DNA from 3 places in the Alteromonas sp. BZK5 genome. Region 2 is predicted to be linked to each of the others. Evidence: predicted binding sites of a transcription regulator. Region 2 holds the regulator's gene; each other region holds the start of a gene.
What was found. The regulator sigma-54, encoded in region 2, starts transcription at its own class of promoters, with help from an activator protein. The targets are predictions, from matches to a motif close to GTTGGCACGNNNNTNGNNT.
Positions count from the first base shown of each region.

Region 1: a site for sigma-54 is predicted at 2,025-2,043, ahead of BIZ39_RS14430 (formate/nitrite transporter family protein). Genes of this name have one in related genera too.
Region 3: a site for sigma-54 is predicted at 1,645-1,663, ahead of glnK (P-II family nitrogen regulator). Genes of this name have one in related genera too.

Region 1 covers NZ_JACSOE010000051.1:29,657-32,942, reverse strand. The annotation lists gene BIZ39_RS14435 (protein kinase domain-containing protein) at 1-790, opposite strand, end outside; gene BIZ39_RS14430 (formate/nitrite transporter family protein) at 917-1,765, opposite strand; gene BIZ39_RS14425 (transglutaminaseTgpA domain-containing protein) at 2,206-3,286, opposite strand, start outside.
Region 2 covers NZ_JACSOE010000043.1:2,477-5,762, reverse strand. The annotation lists gene rapZ (RNase adapter RapZ) at 1-452, opposite strand, end outside; gene ptsN (PTS IIA-like nitrogen regulatory protein PtsN) at 537-980, opposite strand; gene hpf (ribosome hibernation promoting factor) at 994-1,281, opposite strand; gene BIZ39_RS13025 (RNA polymerase factor sigma-54) at 1,312-2,793, opposite strand; gene lptB (LPS export ABC transporter ATP-binding protein) at 2,867-3,286, opposite strand, start outside.
Region 3 covers NZ_JACSOE010000025.1:40,746-44,031, reverse strand. The annotation lists gene BIZ39_RS09660 (ammonium transporter) at 1-1,207, opposite strand, end outside; gene glnK (P-II family nitrogen regulator) at 1,240-1,578, opposite strand; gene BIZ39_RS09650 (hypothetical protein) at 1,860-2,675, shown strand; gene BIZ39_RS09645 (AraC family transcriptional regulator) at 2,725-3,286, opposite strand, start outside.

The DNA.
Region 1 (3,286 bases), on a different contig from region 2:
GTCTGTGATCGTCTAGGCCATCATGGCTAGCTACAAGAACCTTTACGAGAAGTAAGGTGAGGTTGTCATCGCTTCCTCTAGTAAATGCCTCATGTACTACCAACGCAGCTTGGTTTTCAGAAAGCGTATCGGCCTCACTGATTTTCATAAGAATGGTAGATAGCGAAACAAACTCATAAACCCCGTCGCTACTTATCGAAAACGTGCTCGATGAGTTGAGGGTGAGTGTTGTGTGGTCGATGTCTATATTCGCTTTAACGCCTAATGCTTTAGTAAGATAACTCTGCGAAGGCTCACTTTCCGATACTTGACGATGAGGTTTTGTGAGTAAGACAGGCGACTGTGCGTTCTTAGAAATAGCCTGAATTTGACAATCTCCCACATGAAATACATCCATGTGATTGCCTGTTACCACCGCCACTGTTAACGTGCACACATAACCTTTTTCTGGTGTATAGCAGAAGGGACTTCTTTGCGTACGTGTGTAAAGCAGCGCGTTTATCTCTTTAATAATGGTTTCAGCGCGCATCTTAACCGACCATTGTTCCGGCGCCATATTAAACAGTTTAATAAACTGACTGGTAGCAAAGTCGCTAGCAACTTGGCTAACCGTACTGCTACTTACACCGTCGGCGATAACAAAAACGCTGCTTTGATCTGTGTTATCAGAAACATGAAAAGCGTATGCATCTTGGTTTATCGCTTTAACGCCGGCTGTAGAAAATGCACTTACACTGAGCGTGTTAGCTGGTGGGTTAATTGGGGCGTTTAACGCGGCTCGCTCATTCATGTTTAATTGCTTCTTACCTGCATATTTAATTATGAGCCCAATTAGTTATTTCCAAGGAAACGGATAACGCCATCATGACGTGTCTTGTAGGGACAAGGCATGATGGCTTTAAGATAAGCGCCTTAATTAAATAGGCAGTGTTTGCGATGCAGCGGCTTTATCAACAGGGATAGTACGTTTGGGTAGCGTCTTAACGTGGGTGGTGTACAGGGTTAGTCCAGTAAAGGCGAGGCCACCAACAAGATTTCCAAGTGCAGTTGGGATCTCGTTCCAAATGAAGTAGTCCATAACCGAGAAGTCGCCGCCCATAATAAGGCCAAATGGGAAAAGGAACATGTTTACTACTGAGTGCTCAAAACCCATAAAGAAGAACAGCATGATTGGCATCCACATGGCTAGTACTTTTCCGCTAACGTGGGTTGAAATCATTGCACCCACTACGCCTAGCGACACCATCCAGTTACACAACATGCCGCGAATAAAAATGGTGAACCAGCCTGCAACGCCGTGTTCTGCGTAGCCCAATGTACGAGCTTCGCCAATACTGGCTACCTTAGTCGCGATGGCACCGCCATCCACGTTATACCCCATGGTAAAAATAAACGACATCATAAAGGCCACGGTTAATGCGCCACCAAAGTTACCTAAGAATACTAATCCCCAATTCCGTAGAATTTGTTTTGGCGTGACGCCAGGTCGCTGTGCAAGCCAAGCGAGCGGGGTAAGTACAAACACGCCGGTTAATAGGTCAAACCCCATAAGGTAGAGCATACAAAAGCCCACTGGGAATAACACTGCGCCAAGAAGAAATACGCCGGTTTGAACGGCAATGGTAACGGCAAAAACAGCGGCAAGGGCCAATATTGCACCTGCCATATAAGCGCGGATTAGAGTATCTCGTGTAGACATATAAATTTTGGCTTCGCCTGCATCTACCATCTTGGTTGCAAACTCAGCGGGGAGAAGATAAGCCATGGTTTCACCTCACGTTGTCGTTATCAATAAGTTGTCATCTGTGTGTTGGCGTTTACTGTTTCAATGCGTTCCAGAAGATCAAAAAAAGGCGTCCGCAGCGCTCTCGTAAGAAAGAACTGGGGACGCCTTTGTCCGAAACTCATGCATTGTGGTAGCTAACAAATAAACCGTTGGTTATATGTACGCCTTTGTACTCTAAAGCCCGTTGGCAACTAATACTTGTATAAGCGCCTTCGTACTTTTGTAATCCATTTGTACAAAGCTAAAAAAGTGCCAATAACCAAAATGTACGTAAATGCGTTATTTATTGCTTTTAAAAACAATGCTTTGTATAAATTCATGGCTGTGTTGATAGACGCTTGCGCCAAGGCACTATTAATTAGCCTGCACTAAAAAGGGGGGAGTGTGAGTGTTTAAGGTGCAATCGGTTTAACCATTTCCTACTTTAATGCCTGTTTTAACATTTTTAACTGACGCTTCATGGTTGGATAAATTTTTGTCTCTTGTGTTCGGTGTGCGTATTTTTCGTGCTCAAATTGTTCACACAGAAGTGTTAGTGCCTTGGCAGCATCTTCGTTTATCAAAGGGTTAACTTCACTCATAAAGGCGGACAAGGTTTTATTCCCTCTTTCTTTTCCTGTTTTAGCTTCAACGCATTTTATTGCGTTTAGTAAAACTCTGTGTGAGGGCGACAGTGTGTTGCGATACGTTTTGGGTAAAAAATAAAGTGCTAAAATAAGCCCAATTAGACCAATGGCGGAAAGAAATACAACTCGCATTTTTTGCGGCGTTAGCGAGCCTAGTAATTCTTCAAGCATGTTGGTTTGCGCAGTATTGTCAAAGCCCAGTACCCATTTACTCCACGAGTAATCGAGCTGTTGAAACCAGCTTTGTAATGTTGCAAAAATAGCAGCGTTGCTAAGGTCGCCCAAAATACTGGCTTCACGAGACTCCCCAAGCTCTTCCAACGCAAGTTCAAGCCCGAAGGTTAAGCGTGACGGTGCCACCATACTCGTTGGGTCGTGTCGAATCCATACACCATCAATAAATGCTTCCACCCACGCATGTGCATCGTACTGCCTTATTTGCAGCACATTGTCATTAAGTGCGCTTCCGCCCTGGTAGCCTGTCACCATTCTTGCCGGTACCCCTGCGGCGCGAAGCACATACACCATGGCGCCTGCGTAATGGGCACAAAAACCTGAGCGTTCTTCAAATAAAAAACGGTCGATGGGGTCGGTAGGCATGGCGTTCGGCGATAGGGTGTAGCGGAAGCCCCCTTGATTAAATTCACGCATTATTGCGCTAACTATTTGCTGTGCGCTTGAATATTGTTTGGCGAGTGTCTGTCCCCATGCCCTGGCTTGAGGGTTGCCATTCATGGAAACCTGAAGGTTTAGTTGCGATTCAAAATTTCCTATTCCGCTAGTGATTTGAGCAGTTGGATAGTAGCGCAGATAAAACGCTTTTTTACTGGATATTGGGCTATTCGCCCTTAACGTAAAATCAAAAAGACTTCGT
Region 2 (3,286 bases):
CGCTCTCGAATTAACTCTGCCAGTTGGTGAATGGTAAGCTTATCTGTATCTAGATATAAATCTGCGCGCTCAGCAATAGGAGCAAGTAGGGCAGACTCGGCTTTAATGGCTTCTGAAAGCGATTTATTAAGCTTGGCGAGAGGGTGAAGACGACGTGTTTCGCTAAAACGCTTAACCAGTACATCATCGCTCGCGTCAATGTAAACAATGGTCATCGACCACGAAGAAGGCAGGTAGTCTAGAATTTCTACCAAATCGTCAGGATTTTTAGGTAAGTTTCTCACATCGATACTTACCGCAACCTGATCGTACTCGTCAACAACTGTATGGGTTAAGGTGGGAAGTAAGTTTACCGGGATATTATCAACACAGTAATAACCTAAATCTTCCAATGCGCGAAGTGCGACAGACTTACCAGACCCCGAACGACCACTGATTATTATCAGCTTCACCTACTTTCTCCCTAATACTCTGGTTTTATCACATACGCGTTGTTGAATTAGGCGCCTACTAAACGGTTAATAGGCGCTTAATGTTTAACTTAATGCAGATAGAATATCGTCGCTTGTCGTTGCGCGACGTATTGCTTTAATCGTTTCTTTGTCGCTTAGTTTACCAGCCACGGTGGCCAGCGTTTGAAGGTGTCCTTCGGTCTGTTCCTCAGGAACGAGTAGAGCAAAAAAGATGTCTACGGGTTTCTCGTCAAGGGCGTCAAAGTCGATTGCTGGCGTGCTGGTTACAACAATGGCAATCACTTTCTCAAGGCCCGGCAGGCGTCCGTGGGGCAGGGCGATACCATTGCCTATGCCTGTACTACCCATACGCTCTCGAGCCATCAAACTGTTGAGTACCGTTGCCTGATCAATGTTCTCGTTTTGCTTGGCAGCGATATCAGCGATGATCTCAAGAATTCGCTTTTTACTATTACACTGAACCGCACACTCGGTGCGGTCCAGACTTACGATGGCTTGTATATCCATGCTTAATTAACTACTAATGTTTTTTCAGTTTTTCCTTATGCTTGATTACCTGCCGGTCGAGTTTATCAACCATGCTGTCAATCGCCGCATACATGTCGGTATTTTCTGAGGATGCGAATACTTCAGCGCCACTTAAATGAACGGTCGCTTCGGCTTTTTGATTTAATTTTTCAACGTTCAGGATGACATGCACATTAGAAATGTGATCAAAGTGACGTTCAAGTTTGCTGAACTTCGTATCGACATAATTACGCAAAGAGTCGGTGATTTCGACATGATGACCAGTAAGGTTGATTTGCATATTTCGTCTTCCTTATATTATTAAGCCCGATTAAATAAGGCTTTTGCGTTGGTTCGACGGCGGGATCGACAACGATTCCCGGTACTTTGCTATTGTTCGCCGGGCAACTTTAATGCCTTGTTCGGCCAACAATGAAGCAATCTTGCTATCACTTAGCGGCTTGCTAGGCTTTTCTGCGGCCACTAATTTCTTGATCAATGCACGAATCGCTGTAGATGAACATTCACCACCAGACTCTGTTGCAACGTGGCTTGAGAAGAAATACTTCAATTCGAAGATTCCACGTGGCGTATGCATGTACTTTTGCGTTGTCACTCGCGAAATAGTGGATTCGTGCATATCTACCATTTCTGCGACATCATTTAGCACCATTGGTTTCATCATTTCCGGGCCGTGCTCAAAAAAGCCCATTTGCTGCTGCACAATGCAGTTTGCAACCTTCATTAAGGTTTCGTTACGAGATTCAAGGCTCTTTATGAACCACTTAGCCTCTTGCATGTGTGAGCGGATGAACTGTGAATCGCTACTATTCTTGGCACGGCGACTCATTGCAGCGTATTGTTGATTTACGCTTAACTTAGGCAGACTGTCGGGGTTCAGCTCAACCACCCAACGGCCATTTTTCTTGGTTACTGAGACATCAGGAATAACGTACTCAGGCTCTTTAGTAACTAAAGCACTACCTGGGCGAGGATTCAAGGTTTGCAGTAAACGCATTGCCTCGCGTAGCTGATCTTCTTTCAATCGGCTTTTACGCATAAGCGTACGATAGTCTTTGCTGCTCAGTAAGTCAGAGTACTCTTCAATCAGTTGCTTCGCTTCAGCAAGCCACGGTGTGTCTTCTGAAAATTGACGCAATTGCACCATCAAACATTCTTGTGGAGAGCGTGAGCCAGAACCAATAGGGTCGAACATCTGAATGCGCTTTAGCACACATTCTATTTCGTCCATTTCAATCGGCTCTTCCATATCATCATCGTTAACCGCTTCTAAAATATCATCAAGGGTAACGGTTAAATAACCTGACTCGTCAATAGAGTCGATGATTGCTGTAGCGATTGCGCGATCGGTATCCGAGAAATGGGTAAGGCGCATTTGCCAAAGAAGGTGCTCTTGAATATCTTCAGTAGTCTCACCTTGGAAGATTTGCTCGTCGTCATTGGATGGACCTGGAGCTGGCGAAGATGAAGCAGAGTAGTATTCGTCCCATGTGCTGTCGATTGGCAGCTCATCGGGAAGATCGTTTTTCTCAAGTGCATCGCCGGCTTCTAGTGTGTCACTAGATGCAGAAGCAGTGGCCTCAGAGCCGCTGTCATCGTTGTCGATATTGTTCTTTTCTAGTTGCGGCTCGTCGTTACCTTCTTCAACTTCTAATAGCGGATTAGAATCGAGCGCTTCTTGGATCTCTTGTTGAAGATCAAGTGTAGAAAGCTGCAGCAGTTTAATGGCCTGCTGAAGCTGTGGTGTCATGGTAAGTTGTTGGCTAAATTTTAGCTGTAAAGATGGTTTCATCTACGTCTTATTTAAATGCTCTAAATTGAATATACCAGAGCGAAACTGAAAAATGACAATTCGGTTACATTAACTATAGCCTGAATTGTTCGCCTAGGTATACATCCCTTACTTTTTGATTACTTAAAACCTGTTCCGCCGTTCCTTGCGCAATAAGCTCGCCATGACTCACAATGTACGCCTTTTCACAAACATCCAATGTCTCTCGTACGTTATGGTCCGTGATAAGGATTCCAATACCCCTATCGCGAAGATGTTGTATTATCTTCTTTATATCATTAACTGATATTGGATCAACACCAGCAAATGGTTCGTCTAACAAAATAAATTGCGGTTTTGCTGCCAGAGCGCGGGCAATCTCAACGCGACGGCGTTCGCCCCCTGACAAACTCATCCCCGTACTATTACGTATATGGTTAATATTAAATTCATCAAGTAGCGCATCTGCTTCTTCTTCTTGCTGTTGTGAATTTAAATCTTTACGGGTTTGCAA
Region 3 (3,286 bases), on a different contig from region 2:
CACATTCGCTCATGTCTACGCCGTCGAATTCTTCTTCTTCGCTCACACGTACACCCATAACCGCTTTAATCACTAGCCATACCACTAGGCTCACTACGAATACCCATACAAAGATAGTCGCTGCACCAATTAGCTGACCAGAGATGCTTGAACCATCGTTAGTGAAAGGTACAAGGATAAGACCTAGAAGACCTACCACGCCGTGAACTGAAATTGCGCCCACTGGATCGTCAATCTTAAGCTTGTCTAGTGCAACAATGCTAAGCACTACTAAAATACCACCAAGGCCGCCGAACAGCGTAGCTTGTAGTGGTGTAGGTGTTGAAGGCTCTGCTGTAATAGCTACAAGACCGGCTAGCGCACCGTTAAGTACCATGGTTAGGTCAGCCTTACCGAATAGAATGCGTGCTACGATAAGTGCAGCAATTGCACCACCAGCAGCTGCAGCATTTGTGTTCATGAATACAATCGCTACTGAGTTTGCACTTTCAACAGTTGCAGTAGCCAGTACTGAACCGCCGTTGAAGCCAAACCAACCCATCCACAGGATAAATGTACCTAAAGTTGCAAGCGGTAAGTTTGCACCTGGAATCGCGTTTACTTTACCGTCAGCGGTGTATTTACCCTTACGAGCACCAAGCACAAGAACACCAGCAAGAGCAGCAGCTGCACCAGCCATGTGAACAATACCTGAACCTGCAAAGTCAGAGAAACCAAGGTCGCCAAGCGTATACATACCGAATACTGCTTCGCCGCCCCATGTCCAAGCACCTTCCATTGGATAGATGAAGCCCGTCATAACAACTGCGAACGCTAGGAATGCCCAAAGCTTCATACGCTCAGCTACCGCACCAGATACGATAGACATTGCTGTTGCAACAAATACTACTTGGAAGAAGAAGTCAGCAGAAGGTGCATATGTTGCTGGCTCTTCAGCGACACCTGTTGCGCCATCAGCCATGATACCGCTTAGGAATGGACCCCAGTCGCCGCCACCGTACATAATGCCGTAACCGCAAATCATGTACATAGTGCAAGCGATAGCGAATAGCGCCACGTTTTTAGTTAGAATTTCTGTGGTGTTTTTCGCTCGAACAAGACCTGCTTCAAGCATCGCAAAACCTGCAGCCATCCACATAACCAGTGCACCGCAGATTAGAAAATAAAAGGTATCTAGCGCATACCCAAGTTCAAAAGTGATTTCCATTATGGTTTTCTCCGCAAATATATCGTTGTGGCTTACAGCGCGTCGCTATCCGACTCACCAGTTCGAATACGAACGGCGTGTTCAAGGTCGTAAACAAACACCTTGCCGTCTCCAATTTTGCCTGTTTTGGCAGCGCCAACGATGGCTTCTACCAGGCGCTCTACTTGATCATCCTGAACAGCAATTTCCAGTTTGACTTTAGGTAGAAAATCCACCTGATATTCCGCTCCGCGGTAAAGTTCAGTGTGTCCTTTTTGACGTCCAAAGCCCTTCACTTCGGTCACGGTCAAACCGTCGATACCGATTTCTGAAATGGCTTCACGAACATCATCTAGCTTGAACGGCTTGATGATCGCTGTGACTAGTTTCATGAGTTGCTCCCAGTTTGTTTTGGTTATTCTGTGATTTATGGTCGTGTTTCCAACTATGGGAAGATAAACCAAGAGCCATGCCACAAATGATTAGCCAAATAAATCAAACACATACAAGCAAACGCTTCATGAACGCACAAAAATAATGCACACTAATGGTGCACTGTTAAAAATTTGCCCAATTTTGAAGCGGTATGAGGTTGCGGTAAGGTGAGAGGACTAAAAAGTGCGATGAAATTAGGATGGAACTATTCGATAGGGCCCATGGTCTGTTGTTTACTATGACGACTATCACCCCATCTTTCTTTGCGCCTGAGCGCAGCATTGAACACCATTCCGTTGCAAAGAAAACGGCGTGGCGCCCACTATTAATTTCGGGCTGTGCACATGTGTTTGGGGTCATCGTAGTGGTCATACTTTCTCAAATGGGCATCAACAACCAAAAAGCACGAGTAAATGTTTTGGAGCGAACGCCGGAGATAAGCGCCAGACTTTACTATCCCCCCGTTCCACGCCCTTCTGCCCAAGCTAAACCACAAGAAACTAAACCAATCGATGTTTCCCCTAAAAGGCAAGAAATTGAGTTGAAGCCTGAAGCAACCAAAGCGACTGAAGCACTTGATAGTAAGAATGAAATTGTAGAAAGCCCTGCGTCCAAGCAGCAGAAAAATGCTGAGCCCGATAAACAGCAGGTACCCGTTGAAAGTAAGCCGACTAATACACTGCCGTCGCCCACTTTATCAAAAGACGCAAATCGGCGCGCAGGCTCGCTGAATCTGTCGGTAAAAGATGGCGCAGCCCTCTACTTTGAAAAGTATCACAGTGACAAAGTCGCTGAAGACGCAGAACAGGCAGCAAAAGCATTTCAAGAGCGTAAAAATAGTCCTGTGCTTAGCGGGCCAAGCACACAGCAAATACAAGCTAATGAAAATCGACGCCCTTCAAAACGCGTAAACTGTAGCAGTACGACCAATAAAACTTTGGCGATATTGAGTGGAATTGCTGGTGGAACCTTAGAATGCACCAAAATGGACGACCACAAACGATTTATAGAAGCCAGAGTCAATAAACTTCCTAAAGACGAAGAGATTAACTAGTTGTCTCTATCAACGATTTACCGTCATGTGAGGTAAGCCCTTATCACAGTCACTTTCTTTTGAAAAACTTAGGGGGGCGCCCGAAATACGCTTTGAAGCGGCGACTGAATGCTGCAACATCTTCATACCCTGTTAGCTGAGCTATACCCAACATTGGTGTATCGGTATTTCTAAGTAGTGCTTTGGCCTTTTCCATCCTCACTTTTACAAGGTAATCTCGTAAACTATGCCCGGTGGCTTCTTTAAAGCGTGTTTTGAATTGCGTTGTTCCCATGCAGGCTATCCGTGCTAACTCCACCTGTGTAAAGCCTCGGGCAAGGTCGCGATGAATATGGCTTAATACAGGAGTCATTCGCTTATCCATGCTGCATCCTTTCAAGGATGTTTCTAGCAAGGTTAAAAATAGCGCCAGTATTTCTTCATGGCCTTGGTCAGCAAACTGGCTAATTTGAATCTCTACAAACGATAAAAACGCCTGTAATGCTGACGTTACCTGAAATATCGGGTGCAACCTGTCATTTAAATTAACTGGCACATACTCCAAGTCCGCCACAATAAATTTTGACAGTTCGTTAGCGCTAAAATAATGGACCTCATTCGGCGCTATGCAT